DNA from 4 places in the Pseudobacillus sp. FSL P4-0506 genome. Region 1 is predicted to be linked to each of the others. Evidence: riboswitches for the same ligand, from Rfam matches in the RefSeq annotation. Region 1 holds a riboswitch; each other region holds the start of a gene.
What was found. Region 1 has a riboswitch for cyclic di-GMP ahead of MKZ02_RS18875 (amidase). Riboswitches for the same ligand answer to the same signal wherever they lie in the genome.
Positions count from the first base shown of each region.

Region 2: linked by a shared signal. The riboswitch ahead of MKZ02_RS13705 (methyl-accepting chemotaxis protein) and the one ahead of MKZ02_RS18875 (amidase) in region 1 are both predicted to bind cyclic di-GMP.
Region 3: linked by a shared signal. The riboswitch ahead of MKZ02_RS13355 (sensor domain-containing protein) and the one ahead of MKZ02_RS18875 (amidase) in region 1 are both predicted to bind cyclic di-GMP.
Region 4: linked by a shared signal. The riboswitch ahead of MKZ02_RS15365 (anti-repressor SinI family protein) and the one ahead of MKZ02_RS18875 (amidase) in region 1 are both predicted to bind cyclic di-GMP.

Region 1 is NZ_JBBOOI010000001.1:3,824,081-3,828,453, reverse strand. It holds gene MKZ02_RS18880 (FMN-binding glutamate synthase family protein) at 1-1,202, shown strand, start outside; cyclic di-GMP riboswitch class I at 1,287-1,373, shown strand; gene MKZ02_RS18875 (amidase) at 1,423-2,325, shown strand; gene MKZ02_RS18870 (methyl-accepting chemotaxis protein) at 2,508-4,220, shown strand.
Region 2 is NZ_JBBOOI010000001.1:2,709,846-2,714,218, reverse strand. It holds gene MKZ02_RS13720 (DsbA family oxidoreductase) at 1-304, opposite strand, end outside; gene MKZ02_RS13715 (SDR family NAD(P)-dependent oxidoreductase) at 641-1,024, opposite strand; gene MKZ02_RS13710 (SDR family NAD(P)-dependent oxidoreductase) at 1,044-1,214, opposite strand; gene MKZ02_RS13705 (methyl-accepting chemotaxis protein) at 1,363-2,163, opposite strand; cyclic di-GMP riboswitch class I at 2,183-2,269, opposite strand; gene MKZ02_RS13700 (AraC family transcriptional regulator) at 2,502-3,374, opposite strand; gene solA (N-methyl-L-tryptophan oxidase) at 3,610-4,373, opposite strand, start outside.
Region 3 is NZ_JBBOOI010000001.1:2,639,063-2,643,435, reverse strand. It holds gene MKZ02_RS13360 (sigma-54 interaction domain-containing protein) at 1-163, opposite strand, end outside; gene MKZ02_RS13355 (sensor domain-containing protein) at 457-2,580, opposite strand; cyclic di-GMP riboswitch class II at 2,668-2,751, opposite strand; gene MKZ02_RS13350 (MogA/MoaB family molybdenum cofactor biosynthesis protein) at 3,001-3,522, opposite strand; gene moaA (GTP 3',8-cyclase MoaA) at 3,547-4,373, opposite strand, start outside.
Region 4 is NZ_JBBOOI010000001.1:3,058,597-3,062,969, reverse strand. It holds gene MKZ02_RS15375 (sugar phosphate nucleotidyltransferase) at 1-449, shown strand, start outside; gene MKZ02_RS15370 (hypothetical protein) at 467-1,450, shown strand; cyclic di-GMP riboswitch class I at 1,587-1,672, shown strand; gene MKZ02_RS15365 (anti-repressor SinI family protein) at 1,692-1,832, shown strand; gene MKZ02_RS15360 (helix-turn-helix domain-containing protein) at 2,029-2,364, opposite strand; gene MKZ02_RS15355 (LOG family protein) at 3,009-3,590, shown strand; gene MKZ02_RS15350 (TetR/AcrR family transcriptional regulator) at 3,925-4,373, shown strand, end outside.

The DNA of each region.
Region 1 (4,373 bases):
TCGCTTATTTGCTGGATGATGAGGAGGCTGTGGTGATTGGCCCAACTACTAAGCATCCGTTTATTTTAAAAGGACAGATTGGCATGTCAGCCATGAGTTATGGATCATTGGGAGACAAGGCTATTACCGCTTTATCCGAAGGGTTAGCTTTAGGAAAAGGATCTTGGATGAACACGGGAGAAGGCGGATTATCCCCTTATCACTTAAAAGGCGGAGTCGATATTATTATGCAGATCGGTCCTGGTTTATTTGGCATACGCGATAAACAAGGAGCAGTCGACTGGGAAGAATTAAAGAAAAAGAGTGAAATTCCGCAAATTAAAGCGTTTGAGATCAAATTGGCACAAGGGGCAAAGGCGCGAGGCGGACATATTGATGCCGAAAAAGTAACACCCGAAATTGCCGCTATACGTAAAGTTGAACCTTATAAATCAATTGATAGTCCAAACCGTTTTCGGGAATTTAGCGATGTGCCCTCCATATGTGAATTCATTGAGAAAATTCGCCACCATACTGGGAAACCAGTGGGAATGAAGATTGTCGTCGGCAGCAATAACAGTGTAGAAGAATTGGCTAAATATATGAAGGAAACCGGAAAAGGACCTGATTTTATTACAGTGGACGGAGGAGAAGGGGGCACAGGAGCTTCGTACCAGGAACTGATTGACAGTGTAGGGTTGCCGATTAAATCCGCTTTGCCTATTCTTGTAGCTACTCTTCAGAAATATGGGGTGCGTGACCGGGTAAAGATTATCGCTTCCGGCAAGCTGTTTACCCCTGACCGGATTGCAATTGCTCTTGCGATGGGGGCTGATCTCGTTAATATTGCGCGTGGATTCATGATTACAGTAGGATGCATTCAAACATTGAAGTGTCAATCGAATATTTGTCCGGTTGGAGTGGCCACCACTGATCCAGATCTACAAAAAGCACTTGTCATTGATGAGAAAAAATACCGGACAGCCAACTATTTGATCACCCTTCGGGAAGGATTATTCCGTCTTGCAGCAGCTGCCGGCTTAGAGTCGCCTGTACATTTTAAACCTCAACATGTTGCATACAAAGACGATAAGGGGGTTGTTACGCCACTTGCCGACATCCTCCGGGAGGTGGAGCAGCAAATAGGGGGGGATCAGAAACTAGACAATCATCGGGAAGAGCCGTTGCGAAAGTCGCCTCCTCTAGGCACAGAGCTTGTCTAAAGTGGGTGTCACACAGTGAGTTTTAGATAACTAATTGCTTTTGCTACATTTCTTAAACATTCCTTTCTTCTCCACCGATAATAAAGGTGTAAAAGGCAAACCTGGCGAAAGGCAGGGACGCAAAGCTACGGACCTAAGCAGCAGAGACTGTATGGCCGCCGGGCTGCCATTCTCCTCAGCATTGAAGAGCAATGGCTTTCAACAAAAGGGGGAGAACGGTGTGTACAGCGTAAAGAATGTGTGTTTGTTGATAGTGATGGCATTCATGGCAGGAAGTGCAGTATTTCTGATGACAAGTGACAGAGCGGCAGCAAATGAAGTGACGGAGCCGCGGTCAACTTGGCTATGGGATACACAGGAAATTGTTACAAGCAAAGATAAACTGCTTGCGTTTATGCAGGATCGTCAAGTGGGACGAGTATATTTGCAGATTGATCAGAGCATTTCAACAGAGCATTATAAAGAATTTATTAAACAGGCAGCAGCAAAAGGAATTCAAGTGCATGCGCTGGACGGTGCTCCTTCCTGGGTTTCCAGCAAGGGGCTTGCCCAGCAGCGAAGTTTTTTCTCCTGGGTAACCAATTACCAGGTGAAAGCATTGCCGGAAGAAAAGTTTAAGGGAATTCATTTAGATGTGGAACCGTATTTATATGAGGGATGGAACAGTCAATATAAAAAAACAGTTTTAGCTTATCAAACACTTTTGATAGAGGCCCATCAATCCGCCCAGCGCTTAGGTCTGCCTCTTGCAGTAGATATTCCATTTTGGTTTGATGAAAAAAATTACAGCAACACTTTAGGAAAAGGAAAGCTATCAGAGTGGGTCATTGCAAATACGGATGCCATTACCATTATGGCTTATCGGGATACTGCTGGCAGCCCGAACGGAATAATGGAGCTCGTTCGAAATGAGATGAATAACGCTGCAGCAAAGAATAAAAAAGTTTCTGTTGGAGTGGAAACAGTTCCTTCCACGGAAGCTGACTTTGTTTCTTTTTCTGAAGAAGGCGAGACATATATGTGGGAGCAATTAGCGATCGTTAAGTCTTATTACGGCAATCTTTCAAGTTTTGAAGGTTTCTCTATTCATTCCTTGCAAAGCTGGATGGCATGGCAGTCATGAAAATATCAAGCGCAACTTTTCTAGTTGCGTTTTTTTAGTTGTTTTAGATGTCTTTTACTGAATTTGTGTCATGTTTTAAACATTCCCAAAAAAATTTTTTTTATAGACGAGACTAGCTCTATATTTAGATGATAAATGTCCGATATAACTTAATAAAAACTTTACAAAAAAGGGGCTAGACAATGAAGATTCTACATGATTTGAAGATATCACAGAAATTATTAACCCTGATTATTCTCTTTGCTGTTATTACAAGCATTGTCGGTGTAGTGGGATATAAAAATATGAAAGAGATGGCTCATGGTTCAGAGATAATGTATAAGGAGCACTTGCAGCCGCTTGATTGGCTTGGGAGGATAAATGCCAATAACCGTGCAATCGATGCTTTCACCTTGGAAATTATGGTCACTAAGGACCCGGCCAAATACGAAGAGTTGATGAATAGCATTAATCGAGCAATAAAGGAAAATAATGCATGGATGGAGCAATACAAAAAAACAGAATTATCCTCCGAAGAGAAAGAAGGATTAGCAGTTTTTCAGAAAAGATTGCTTGAATTTCGAGAGCTGAGGCAAAAAGTGCTTGATTTGGCTGCTCAAAATAAGAACGATCAGGCATATGCTCTTTATAATCGAGAAGCTTCTCAGAAACGCCAGCAAATCAATCAGGCAATTAATGACCTTCAAGATTACAATGAGCAATTAGCGAAGAGAATTAAAGAGAAAAACAACGAGAAATTGGGAACAGCTAGGCTGATCTTAATTACAGTTAGTTTGTTGGGAATCGTTATTTCGATTTTCATTGGGCTCATGATTACGAAAATTATCGTCAATCCGATCAAACAAATCCAATCTTTAATGTCCAGGGCGGAAGACGGAGACTTTACGGTTGAAGGAAACTATCGCTCTAAAGATGAAATCGGCCAGCTGGTGTCCTCTTTTAACAACATGATTAATGGCTTAAAGCAAATTATTAAAACAGTGAGCGAAACATCTGAGTTGGTTGCGGCTTCTTCTGAAGAATTAAGCGCAAGCGCCGAACAAAGCAGCCGCGCTGGCGAGAGCGTATCTACTAATATTGAAGAATTGGCTAAAGGATCAAGCCGCCAATTAAGAAGTGTGGAAGAGAGCACAAAAATTATTAATGAGATGGCAGGTTATGCAGAGAAAATCACTGTTCATGCTGAGCAAGTGTCACAAAAAGTTTCCCAAACGTCTGATATGTCCTCTGAGGGAAAGCAGTCGATTGAAAAAGTTATGCAACAGATGAATTCCATCAATGAAAATGTTACAGGGTTAGGAGTTTCGATTAAAGAACTTAGCGAAAGCTCAAGTGAGATTAGGAGAATTAATGAGGTGATTACAGCGATTGCTGCTCAAACCAATCTTCTTGCCTTAAATGCTGCCATCGAGGCAGCAAGAGCAGGAGAAGCAGGCAAAGGGTTTGCTGTAGTTGCTGATGAAGTACGGAAGCTTGCTGAACAATCAGCAGCCTCAGCCGAGCAAATTACAAATTTGATTCAAATCATTCAAAGTAACACAGGACAAACCTTACAATCTATGACCTCTGCGGCAACAGAAGTAGAAGCAGGCCTTAATGTAGTGCAGGAAGCCGGAGAATCATTTGAGAAAATCGAAATTTCCATTCATGAAGTCGTCTCCCAAATTAAAGATGTTGCTAGCGCGATTAACCAACTATCTTCAGGTACTGTTCAAGTTGCCGATTCAATGAATGTCGTTAGAAATGTAGCTGAAGAGTCAGCGGCAAGCAATGAAAGCGTCTCAACAGCAACAAAAGAACAATTAGTTTCGATGGATGAGATTTCCACAGCTTCTGCGACTCTAGCAAAGATATCCGAAGAACTGCAGCAGTTGATTATGAGGTTTAAAGTGTAAAGGATGGAGACAGAGGAAGGCTTCTCGTTTTTTGCAGGTTTGAACAATCTGTTTCATCCGTTAATTGAAAGAACCCCCGAAAGAAGACATTTTCTTTCGGGGGTTTTTGATAGGAGCCTGACAGTTACAGTCACGAGTAAATTAGATCTTAAT
Region 2 (4,373 bases), 1.1 Mb from region 1:
CCTTTCCTTTCTCTTTTGCATATTGATATCCTTCAAACGCCAGATGTGTGTATGGCTGTGGTGATATGCTTGGCAAGACGATAGCAATTCCCATACGCTCAGCCAACGGATAGACCGATTGCTTCCAGGTACTTTGCAAATAGTCTCCCTCAGGCTTTAACGTTTCATTTGGATAAGGACGCAGCTCGAAAGGCATCCATTCTACTTCTACATCCTTCCCTTTGATCGCTTCTTTTAACGGTTTTTCTGCCAAGAAACAAAAAGGACATACATAATCTGAATATACCTTAATCTTTATAGTCATTGCGATCTTCTCCTTTTCTTGCATGATTGTGTCGCACATCTGACCTATTCCCTTGACTGTGAAGGAAATTCATCACACATTCGATTATTATCCACCTACTTTTGTATTTTATTTTGTTGTGCATTTTTCTAAACATCGCCATATGCACCTTTACACTCATTAATCATTGCTTATATGTGTATTTTCAAGTAAGGTATCTTGTTTGCATGTTTTTATAAATTTTATATTTGAATTTTGCACAATATGTAATTAGTTAAAAATTTATAGTCTTAGCTGATTAGTATAAAAAACAGCTCAACGGTTTGTTAAGCTGTTCAGCGCATTTCTGAGGAATTTTTAATTGGATAAAGAAAGAATTTTTAACGCCCAAGCAATAAACCGCCATCGTTTAGTTCCATATACTGTCTTCTTTTTCTTTTTGATACTATGATATATTTGCAAAGCAGCCTCTTCTGGAGATGCTGCCCAAAACAGTTTATCAGGTTCGCCTTTAGCCATTTCCGTATCAATGAATCTGCATTTAACGTCCGTGGCAAACACGTTTTCCTGTTGCATTTTTAGTTTTTTTCGGATGTTCATCAAGTAGTTGGATACGAAAGTTTTTGAGGCATTGTATAAAGGAGCAACCGGATTAGCCATTAATGCTCCAACCGATGATAGGCCGAATAAATGACCTGCATTTTTCGCTAGAAAATGCTGATATGCCACGTTCACTGTCATTACAAAACCTGAAACATTCTCATCTATTGCCTCCTTTGACAATCGACTTATGTATTAGTTGTTCTTGGAGAGCAAGGAGCTTATCTTCCCTTCTAGCGGCTAACCCGACAATATATCCCTCATTCGATAAAATTTCCGCCAATTCTTCGCCTATTCCGGAACTTGCACCTACAACTATCGCTTTTCTCAAGTCATCCTCTCCATAGTTCTATTCTTATCTTTTCCAGATTCTTTAGTATTAGAAATCTTTTAACAAACGTTAAACCAATTAGACGTTATTTGGTTTGTCCCTTTCTACTAACTGTGATCTGTTCTTATGACGATCGACGAATTGTTTTTTATTTCATCATATTCTCGAATTCTTCAATATCCTTATTAAATTCGGATTGCGTTTCTATGATTATTTGCTGTAAATCATCGGTTATTTGGCTAATCCTTCTTACTTCGTTTGAAATGTTTTCTACATTCATATTCATATTTTTAACGGCATGATCAACCTGACCAGCCAATTTCCGCACTTCATCAGCGACCACCTTAAAACCTCGTCCATGTTCTCCCACCCGGGCAGCTTCAATAGCTGCATTTAAGGCTAGCATATTCGTTTGTGAGGAAATATTGCGTATAAGTTTAGATATCTCACTGATTAGATCTGTTTGCGTTTTTAATGATTCGATGGCCTGAATTTTTTCAGAAGAATTGGTGACAATTATATTGACTAATTCTACGGGCATATCTTTTAATTGAGAAATGATTCCCCTTGTATAATTTTCTCGTTCTGTAATATTAGTGGCGATTTTCAGAACAGCTTCCACTTCCCCGTCCGCATCTCGAACCGGAATATAGGTCGCTTCGAACCATAGTAAATTTTCCCGCTTGCTTACTCTCTGAATTTTCTCTTGGAATTTGACTCCTTTTCCAAGGTTCATCCACAAGTCTTCATACTGCCTGCTGTTTCTAAACGCTGGCCTGCAAAATTGCTCATGCTTCATATTTTTCATTTCACTGGCTGTATAGTCCAAAGTCTTTGCAAAGTTTTCATTCGCCCAAATCACTTCTCTGTTCAAGTTAAATTCTATCATTGCTAAGTTGGACTCCAATGCCGTTACAACAGCTGCTTCGTTTAATACTTGCGAAGTCATTTTTTACCCCTCTCATTGTAGGGGCAGCCCAGCCATCATAACCCATTTGGTTTTAGACCTGTCGGCTTTGCGTCCTAATCTTTCGACAAGTTTGCTTTTCACATTTTTAATAAGTAATAGTTATATTATAAATCTTTTTATTGGCAATGTTATAAAATTTTGCAGAAAATAAAAAATCACTATTAGGCTACTGCTATAAGATGAAAATAAAGTTATTTCATTTTATAACGTCAAACAAGCATACCCCCGTTCAGACTTCAGAACGGGGGTAATTCGATAGAAGATGCTTTACTGCGCTTGAAAGATAACTGATACGCTGACTTTCTAATTGATTATCATTACTTTTTTGAAACTGGTATCCATATTTCACTTTTGAAAGTGGGTGAAGTTACATCTTTATTTTCGTTCCACAGGATTTCTGGACCTTCTATTTGTTCATAATTTGAGGATGGGAACCATTCAGAATAAATGCGTCCCCATACATCTTGCAGCGTATCCGGAAATGGTCCGATGGCTTCAAATACAGCCCACGATAGAGCAGGAACTTCAAGCTGTGTTAGATGATCAGGACACGCTTTCGTTGTTGCCACGCCAATATAGTGATCAAGTTCCCCTTTTTCCTCCATCCTGCCTTCAGAAAAGTTGGTGGATGCACTAAGAAGTCCTATAGGTTCGACATTAGAAAGTTTTTTTAGAGTATTTATCGTTTCACTATCTAAGCTTCTCCACATAGAGGCAATGTCCGGATTAACTCCGTTGAAAATAATAGGAACTCTTTTCTTCATACCCACGATGCGAAATGCCTTTTTTTCTTCCATTCGATAGTTCATTTCATTTCCTCCTTTGATTGATAAATGGAAGGTCATTCGTGGATAAGCTTTAAGTAAATGACCATTACTTCTAGCCTCTGATGGTGTGATGCCATGCAAATTTTGAAAAGCCCGTGCAAAAGAATCGGGGGAATTGTATCCATATTTCACGGCAATGTCAATGACCTTTACGCAGCTGTCTTTAAGCTCAAACGCGGCAAGAGTAAGCCGTCTGCGCCGGATGTACTCTGATAATGAAACACCTGAAAGAAAGGAAAACATCCTTTTAAAGTGATATTCGGAGCAGAAAGCCCGTCTTGCTACTTCTTTAAAATCAATCTCATTCGTAAGGTTTTCTTCGATATATTGTAATGCGCCATTCATATCTTTAAGCAAATCCATTAATATGACCTCCTTTATCAAAAGAATAGCAGGAGTTGAATGTATCCATCCGACTTTTCGTGCACAGTTATGCAGGGTTCACTCATAGATAGTAAAACATGTTATTCAACAACATGAAAAACTCATTTGGAATACAAATGAGTTTTTTCTTTTAAACCAATATTTATAGACTACTTTTAATCCGTATCTATTTTAAACTAACAAGTTCTAGGCTATCAAATGAGAAAACAACTTTTCATCTTACAGTCGCTAATGCTGGTCTTGAAATGGAAAACATTGAAATATCATGAATCGTTTGCCCATGAATGATTATCTCGCTTAGTACTTCTCCTAAAACGCTACTATACTTAAAGCCGTGTCCCGAAAACCCACCGGCAATCATCACGTGCGAAAATCCAGGGTACTGATCTATAATAAAGTCCTTATCGGGGGTTTTTGTAATCATACAGGAGCTGCCCTTTATAAGTTTGCCGGCTGCTCCTGGCAAAAACTTTTCTAAAAAGTTTCTTAAATCTCCTTCATCATTAAGGTATTTGCCAAAGTCCTGACTCATTGCATCTGGATCTGTTTCTCTCTCCGAATCATTCCGGCCAACTTTCACACCACCACCTGTTATATTTGGAAACCCATAGTATTTTTGATTTTCTACATTAAAATAGAAGCAAGGCAGCAAAGGATGTTCATAATTCTTACTATTCGCTTCAAACCATCCTAATGTTTTACGCATTGGCTGTAACGGCAACCTTAATGACGAAAGAAGTTTACCTGTCCAAGCTCCTGCACAAATCACCACTTTATCAGCATAAACAGTCTCATTTGTAGTTTTTACAGCCACTCCACTAGTTGAAAAATCAATGCATTCTACTTTTGTATTATTCTTTAGTGACATATTATATGTTAGACCTAACTGTTTGTATGCAAGGATACATTGTTCATTAAGAAGAGCTCCAGAGGAGGATTCAAAGTAGCCAACAAGATGTTCAGGAATTGAAAAACCCG
Region 3 (4,373 bases), 1.2 Mb from region 1:
AAAAAGAGGTGACATGTTTCCCTAGAAAGTTTTCGGGTCTGAGATGAAGCTCTTTCAATATATTTAAGTCAGCCATATCATAAAAAATAACATTTCCGTTCGCATCGACGACTAATACATTGTCGAAATCGGATAAGTTTTTAAAACTTTCTACATCAATCATCACCTTTTCTCCTCCTATCCGGTGTGAAAGTTCGTCATCTATGCAGCAGACCGCTCGTCAGTTAAAATGTCCGCTTAGAAAATTAGTGTATTCCAATTGTACCATGTCCTTTTTTGAAAATTAAAGGCTGCAAAATTTATTGCCGTGCAGATGTATGACAGATTGCTTGAATGATTAGCTGGCATAAGCATAAAAACCCTGATGGTGAGCCTATGCAAAAGCGACCCCCAGGGTTAAATAAATTATTATTCATAAACTAAATTTTTTCAACGTTCGTATTATTTTCATTCATGCTAGCCGTCTGCTTTTTCGCTTTGCCCTCTTTCGGCCGCTTCGATTAAATAGGTTTCAAAGTCTTCTCCTGACAACGGTTTGCTAAATAAAAACCCTTGTCCTTGGCTGCAGCCATCCTCATTCAGTACATCTAATTGCTCCTGGCTCTCCACCCCTTCAGCAATAACATTGATCCCAAGCGTCCGTGCAAGTGTTAAAACAGCTTGTACAATTGCCTGACTTTCTTCATTTTGATGAATATCCCGAATGAAAGAGGCATCGATTTTCAACGTATCCACAGGTAAATATTTAATGTAGCTAAATGAACTATATCCAGTACCAAAGTCATCAATAGAAATATGAATACCGATGTCCCGCAGTCTTTGCAAAGTATCGGCCGCGTGATCGATATCTGCAAATACACTTTCCGTTACTTCAAGCTCCAGCCATTGTGCCTCCAATCCGGTCTCTGTTAAAATTTCTTCAATTCTCTCTATAATATTGGGATGCGCTAATTGGCGAACAGACATATTAACCGAGATTTTTAATGGTGGGTACCCTTTGTTTTGCCATTCTTTATTTTGCCTACATCCACGCCGGAGAACCCACTCTCCAAGAGGAAGAATAAGGCCCGTTTCCTCGGCAACCGGAATAAATTTATTGGGAGAGATCCTCCCCAGCTCCGGATGGTCCCAGCGGACAAGCGCCTCCATTCCGATGAGTTGATTTTTAGAAATATCCATTTTGGGCTGATAATCAATATGAAAATGCTCAAGCTCAATCGCTTTTCTTAATTCATTCTCCAGCAGGATGCGCTCCAAGGATTTCTCTTCCATCTCTGGTTTAAATAATGCATAGCCGTTTCTGCCCCGTTTCTTAACGGAATAAAGAGCGGTATCCGCTTTATTTAATAATTCATCTGCATCTTCACCGTTCACCGGAAAAAGCGCAATGCCAATACTGCAGGAAAGCGTATAGTGCTCGCCTGCAACTTTCAATGGTTCTTGAAAGTTAGAATGAATCCTTTTGGCAATCTGATCCAGCTCTTCCATGCCCGATACATTGTTTAGCAACACAGTAAATTCATCTCCACCCAGCCGTGCGACTAAATCACTTGGTCGCAGCGAGTTTTTAATACGGCGAGCAGCCTCAGTTAGGATAAAGTCTCCATTCTCATGTCCCCAAGAATCATTCACAAACTTAAAGCGATCCAAGTCGATAAACATAACAGCAAGCTGAGAAGAATAACTCTTAGCATGATCCACTTCTTTTCTCAATCGGTTCATGAATAATCGGCGGTTAGGCAAGTCCGTCAATGTATCATGATAAGCTAAATGATAAATCATTCTCTCTGATTTTTTCCGTTCGGTTATATCTCGCATCGCCAGCACGAAGCTTTTGATCTCACCATCTTTATCAATGACGGGATTAATCTTCGTTTCCGTGTCCTTATACGCTCCCCGGTTCGTCTTTATACGGAATTCGAGCAGCGAGGATACTTTCTTTTTAGCAGCCAGAAGCTTTAACTCTTCAGAAAGAGTCAGTTGATCTTCTTCATGCACCCATTGAAAGATCCTTCCTGACTCTAATTTCGCAAGCTCATCGCCCAACAACAATGCATGAGATGGAGACATGTAGAGGAAGCTTCCTGACTGATCAATCACTGATACCAAGTCAGATGAATTCTCTGCAATTAGTCGATATTTCCCCTCGCTCTCTCTCAATTCCTCTTCCATCTTCTTTCGAAGACTAATATCGTTTCTTATCGATGCATATTGATAAGGTTTCCCGAGATCATTCAAAAAAGGAACAATCGTTGTGTCTACCCAATAAAACGACCCATCTTTCGCCTTGTTTCTTATCTCTCCCTTCCAGATTTGACCGGAACCAATCGTTGCCCACATTTGTTTAAAAAACTCCCGTGAATGATAACCCGAATTCAATATACAGTGATCTTCACCAAGGAGTTCCTCCTCATTGTATTTAGAAATTTTGCAAAATTTTTCATTCACGTAAAGTATCTTTCCTTGATGATCGGTAATAGCGACAATAGAAGACTGATCAATTGCATATTTGACATCTGTCAACTCTTTTAAAATATTCTCCAATTGATTGTCTTCTACATTCTTAGAAGGTACAGGCATGATAAATCTCTCTCTTCTCTTTGTTTTTTCTTTTGCTGTACAATATTTACTATACATATCTGGGTATATCCAAACAAAAAAACCGACTCAAAAAAGAGTCGGTTGCACTACTCGCTCCAAGCCATTCAAGTGCCCACATACAAATGACTGTTCATCGCTTCCACCATAAGATTGTTATAAAAAAATTCCACAAATGTCTTATTAGACTAACGTTTTTTATACAATTATCATAGTTCGATATACCCGTCAAGTCAATGTCTACCGTTATTTATTTCTAGCATTATTCGTCTCTTAATGAGGCCTATTTCACAAAGAAACCTAACAATATTTATGAGGCCTAGATCAAAAACCTTGCTTTTTCCTCTGACAAGAGAAAAGGATAAATACACCTCGTCTTACTCGTTTTTTATCCTTATTCACTTATCTATCTTTATTTAATTCTGCCACAATATGGCCAACTTCACGCAAAACCAGTTTTTCCATCGCTAATGTTACTGCGCCAGTAGAACCCGGCAGCGCAAAAATGATCGTTTCTCCAGCTACACCTGCAACAGCTCGGGATAAGATAGCCGCAGAACCGATATCTTCTGTATAACTAAGATAACGAAACAACTCACCAAATCCGGTTAGCTCTTTCTCAAACAACGGTGCCACTGCTTCAATCGTCACATCCCGCTTAGCCACACCGGTGCCTCCATTAATGATAACCGCATTGATTTGGGGGTCTTCAATCCCTTGCCGAACAGCTCCTGTAATCTGTTCCTTTTCGTCAGGAACGATCTGGTAGCGTGCAATGGAATGGTGACTGTTGATTAAAAACTCTTTAATTTTTTTTCCGCTTTTATCCGTTTCTTCTGTTCGTGTATCGCTGACAGTAATCACCTGACAGACAACATGCTTTGCCGCTTGCCCTTTATGAGCATGTACTCGTCTTTCATTCATGTGAAATGGGTGCACCTCTCTTCTTTAACCGCCAATATAAGACATCTCAATTTTTGGCCGGTTCTTTGCTGTTTCTTCCGTTCGCTCATCCGAATAGCGGTCCGTTCGCGCAAGCCAAAGAGCTGACATATGATCTCTTACTTTTTCTATTGAACTCGTCGATCGGAGCACAGCCTTTAAATCGCTGCCTTTTGTAGCAAATAGACAAGTGTACAATTTTCCATCTGCAGATATTCTTGCCCGGGTACATGTCGAGCAGAATGATTCTGTCACTGAAGAAATCACACCAAACTCTCCGCTTCCATCCTTATAACGAAAACGGCTCGCTACTTCGCCGTAATACGCTTCATCTGCTGGTTCTACAGGAAATTTGCTGCTGATGAACTTGACGATTTCTTGCTTGGATACGACCGAAGAAAGCTGCCAGCCATTCGTGCTTCCTACATCCATAAATTCAATAAAACGAAGGGGAATACCTTCTTTTTTAAAATAAGTCGCCATTGGCAAAATTTGTTGCTCATTTACACCTTTTTTCACAACCATATTTATTTTAATGCCAAGGCCGGCCTTCTGCGCTGATTCAATTCCTCTCAGTACGGTTTTCACGCTGACAGATCGGCCGTTCATTTGTTTAAAAATGGTATCATCAATCGCATCCATACTAATATTCACCCGTTGCAAGCCAGACGATTTCAATGCTGTAGCATACTTGGGCAACAAGACACCATTCGTTGTTAAAGCAATATCCTTAATATTTGTCTTGGCATATAAGCCATGAATTAACTCGGGGAGGTCTTTTCTAAGCAGGGGCTCTCCTCCCGTCAACCTGACTTTCTCTACGCCAAGCTCTG
Region 4 (4,373 bases), 770 kb from region 1:
ACGGTATTCTCGTATCGGATAAAAATAAAAGCCCGAGGGTTAAGACATTGCTTGATGGAATTCAGAAGCGGCCAATGTATGAGGAGAGACGCTGGGGTTGGTATCGCGTGCTCGATTATACGAAAGTGGAGGACGAAGCGGAGGTATTAACCAAGCGGGTTTGCATAAAAGCTACCAAGAATTTAAGTTATCAAAAGCATCGTTTTCGCAGTGAAGTCTGGACAATTATTAAAGGAAAAGGAGAATTTGCTTTAAATGGCTTAATTTATTCTGTGAAAGCGGGAGATGTGCTTCATATTCCAGTTGGAGCAGAACATGGGTTGAAGGCAATCACAGATTTGGAATTTATCGAAGTGCAATCAGGTTCTAATTTAGTAGAAGAGGACATATACCGCATTTACATGGACTGGTATGAAGTCGTGCAGCATTGCAATAAAGTAGTAAGTTGAATAAGAAGGCAAAATTGATGCTAGAGAAGAATATGCACATTAGATGGCTGCCTATTATTTTTCTATTTGGAGCAGTTAGTTTCTATTTGCTGATAGGTTTGCGGGGGTGGGGAGAGCCCGACCTTGAACAGACGAATCGTGCATCCCGGGAACAAGTTGTAGAAGTAGAAGATTTTACAACAGATGAAAGAGGAACAGCAGACGATTATTCAAAGGCGATTCAACAGGCCATTGATTTTTGTGTTACATACAAAAAAGAAAAAGTAATGTTTAGAGCAAACAAAAAGTATGTCGTCCAGTCAGGCTTTACTGTCAAAGAAGGCGTGAAACTGGAGTTTGGCCAAAATTCTATATTGGTGGTTAAGGGAAATGAGCGTGTGATAACCGTTGAGAAGGATGCCGTCATTATAAATGGAACCGTGCAAATCGTAGATCCTGATTTTCAGTCGGAAGTTATTTTTTTAAAAGGCACGGACCGCTTCGATGCCACAAATAGGACCCGTATTGAAAACATGGCGATTATCAACAAAAGTGAAAGTTACAAAGGAACGGGTCTTTCTCTTTATGCTAAGGGTCCGTGGCACAACATTAGCTTTGTTCATTTTGAAAATATTTCTATAGTGGGCTTCCAAACAGGCATTCAACTAAAAGCCGAAAATCCTAAAGATGAGACTTACAGTTGGATTAATGCCAATCGTTTTGAAAATGTGTCATTGGATGATTGTGTTTTTGGCATCCGGTTAGTAGGTTCAATCAGCATTCCAAATGAGTGCTCAGGCAATTATTTTACAGGGCTGCAAGTACAACTGACCGAACATACAGAGCAATTCATAAAGGCGGATGGTTCATATAATAAATTTGAGGGCATGGTTTGGGATGTGCAGCGTATCAGGCATTCTGCGCCGCTCGTAGTGCTTACAGCTGAAACAGAAAATAATCAATTAGATCTAAATATAGCAGATGAATGGATCAACGATCGTGGTCAGAAAAATAGTTACTGAGAAAAAAAGTGTCTGTTTATTCCGTCGAAAGAAGTGATAAAATGTTTTACTAAAACTAATGCAAACAACTCAATCCAGGTGCTAAAATTTAAGTAGAATAAAACTTTTCTTTTTCTTGCAAAGGCGAATATCAAATCATAGAAAAAGGCAAACTTATTGAAAAATAAGGACGCAAAGCTTCAGGTCTAAGGGGAAATACGCTATGACGGCTGGGCTGCCGATATTCTAGGAGGATTTTCTTATGAAAGAAGACCAAGTCTCAGTGGACAGGGAATGGATTGTTTTAATAAAAGAAGCAAAAGAGCTAGGAATCTCTCTTCAGGAAGTGAGGGATTTTTTGAAAAGCGGCCGGTTTGAGGGGACAAGTTTTAGGCTTGCCTGAAGATGACTCTAATGGGGGACATTCCGGTGAAGCGGTCAGATCTAAATAAGCAGAAAATAGTTGAATAGAGCCCTAATAAAAACTACAGCATTACGAAAGAAGTTTGACATGCGGGATCAATTGCCTATCGTTATTTCTGAATTTTCTGCTTGTTTGTTAAAGGAAGGCAAGTGAAAAAGCCCCGTTAAAAGAGAACTTATTTATCGGGACTATTAGACTTCTGCCATTTTTGAAACTCAAGAAATTGTTTAAACTGTTCTTTGCTGATCCCGGATTCCATTGCTTCTTTGGCCAGTTCGAGCCATTCAGTATCAATTTCTTTAATAGGATTGTCACCTTCGTCTATTAATTTCTCTACACTCACATTTAATACCGAGGCAACTTTATGCAGAAATTGAATAGAAGGATTTAATTGTATTTGGCGTTCCACTGAAGAGACGTATGATTTTGCTACTCCGGCTCGATTTGCCAATTCAGTCAACGAAAGTCCTTTAGACATTCTAAGCTCACGGATTCTTTCCCCTATAGACATTATGATCACCCTTAAAATATGCTGAAAACCGAATTATACAGATTTATTTTAACATGATACCGCTTAAAAGAACAAAGCCCTTATTAAAAGTAATGGAGCATTTATGATCAGTTACAGCAGGACTGGGCTGAAATTACACAAAAACATGAGAGAAGCGACTCACTCATATTGTTTCCACAACGTACTATCTTCTTATCTGATGCTCATCGGTAAAGGAGCATTTATATGTGAAAAGATGTGTTTGGCAACAGACTGAAACCTTTTGACAGTCAAGGGAAGAACGGCAGTAAATAGCTTGAATGGCTTCTCACACGGGTGAGGGGCTTTTCTTTATGACTAAAAAAGAGTTTGCTGGTAGCTCTCTAGCTCGTACAATCAATTGGACCTGTCTTTGCCACAGGTTAAGACTTTTCCTCGTAAGGATAAAATGTGACATTCTTCCCTTTCATTAGATATATTAGCTAGGGAATAATCAACATTAACAAGTAAAATTTAACTCCTATTACGATTTTGAAGAGTAGGATGGATAGACTTGTCGGCTAACATAAGAGACCGCCTCGTTTTTATTGACTCATCCATTGTTTACCAAAGGTGTATCGTTATGTATAATCAATAACATTGGGTAATGTAAGGAGGAATACTTTTTGAAAAGACTAGCTGTATTTTGTGGATCAAGTAATGGAGCTTCTGATCTTTATATTGAAGGAGCAAAAACTTTAGGAAAAGAGCTTGCTAAGCGCCAAATCGAGCTTGTATACGGAGGCGCAAGTGTAGGAGTAATGGGAGCGGTAGCTGATGCTGTTTTGGAAGCGGGCGGTCATGTCATTGGAGTGATGCCAAGCTTTCTTGATGAAAGAGAAATTTCTCATAAACACTTATCTCAGCTAATTGTTGTTGAATCCATGCATGAGAGAAAGGCTAAGATGGCCGAATTAGCGGACGGATTTATTGCCTTACCGGGCGGACCAGGAACATTAGAGGAATTTTTTGAAATTTTCACATGGGCTCAGTTAGGACTACATCAAAAACCATGCGGCCTTTTGAATATCAATAATTATTACACCCCGCTTGTCACCTTGTTCAATCATATGACAGAAGAACAGTTTTTACAGGAAAAATACCGTTCTATGGCCCTTGTAGACACTGATCCGGCGGGTTTGCTTCATCAGTTTAATACATATCAGCCGCCTTCAGTGAAAACCTATATTACAAAATCTCAAAGCTAACTAAAAATGTTGAAAATCCCATCGTTTGTAGGGGTAGTCACTTAGCCCATAAAGGGCATTAGAAGGCTTTTAAAACTTAATAACTAGCTATAAAAGGGTTTGACCAACAAAGCGCAAGGAATCCCCGCTCAGCCAGCTGCCAGAGATGACTGATAGTTAAAAAGCCCCCTGTTTAATGGGTGATTAGACTGAGAAATGGCGATTAATCGATAACAGGCAAGGATAAAATTGATTCTAGTATAAAGTTGCTAGTTTTTCGGTAACCGACAACAACCTATGGTAGTCTAGATAGCAGAAGCAGGTTATTAAATCTGAAATAAATTAGAGGGAAAACATGAAAAAGGATATGAAGACACGGCAGACTATTCTTAAGGCTGCCCTTGAATGCTTTAGTAAGAATGGTTATGTAAACACGTCTATTAGTGATATTGTCAAGTGTTCTGGTGTAAGCAAGGGTGGCATATACTGGCATTTTAAGAGCAAAGAAGAAATGTTTGTTCAAATGATTGAAGAAGAATACGAACCATGGCTGAATAGTATCCATTCCACTTTATCAACCATATCTGATCCTATTGAAAAACTCAAAAAATATGGGGAAATGTTTTATTCTCAAATTGATATCCCGATTTTTAAATTGATACCAGAGTCATATTGGGGTGAAGTAGGAGAACAGTATCGTGAAAGACTGAATAAATGCTATTCTAAAGATGATGAATTAATCCATTCTATCTTTACAGAAGCGATTAACAAGAAACAAATCAAAGTATCCGATGCAAAAGCATT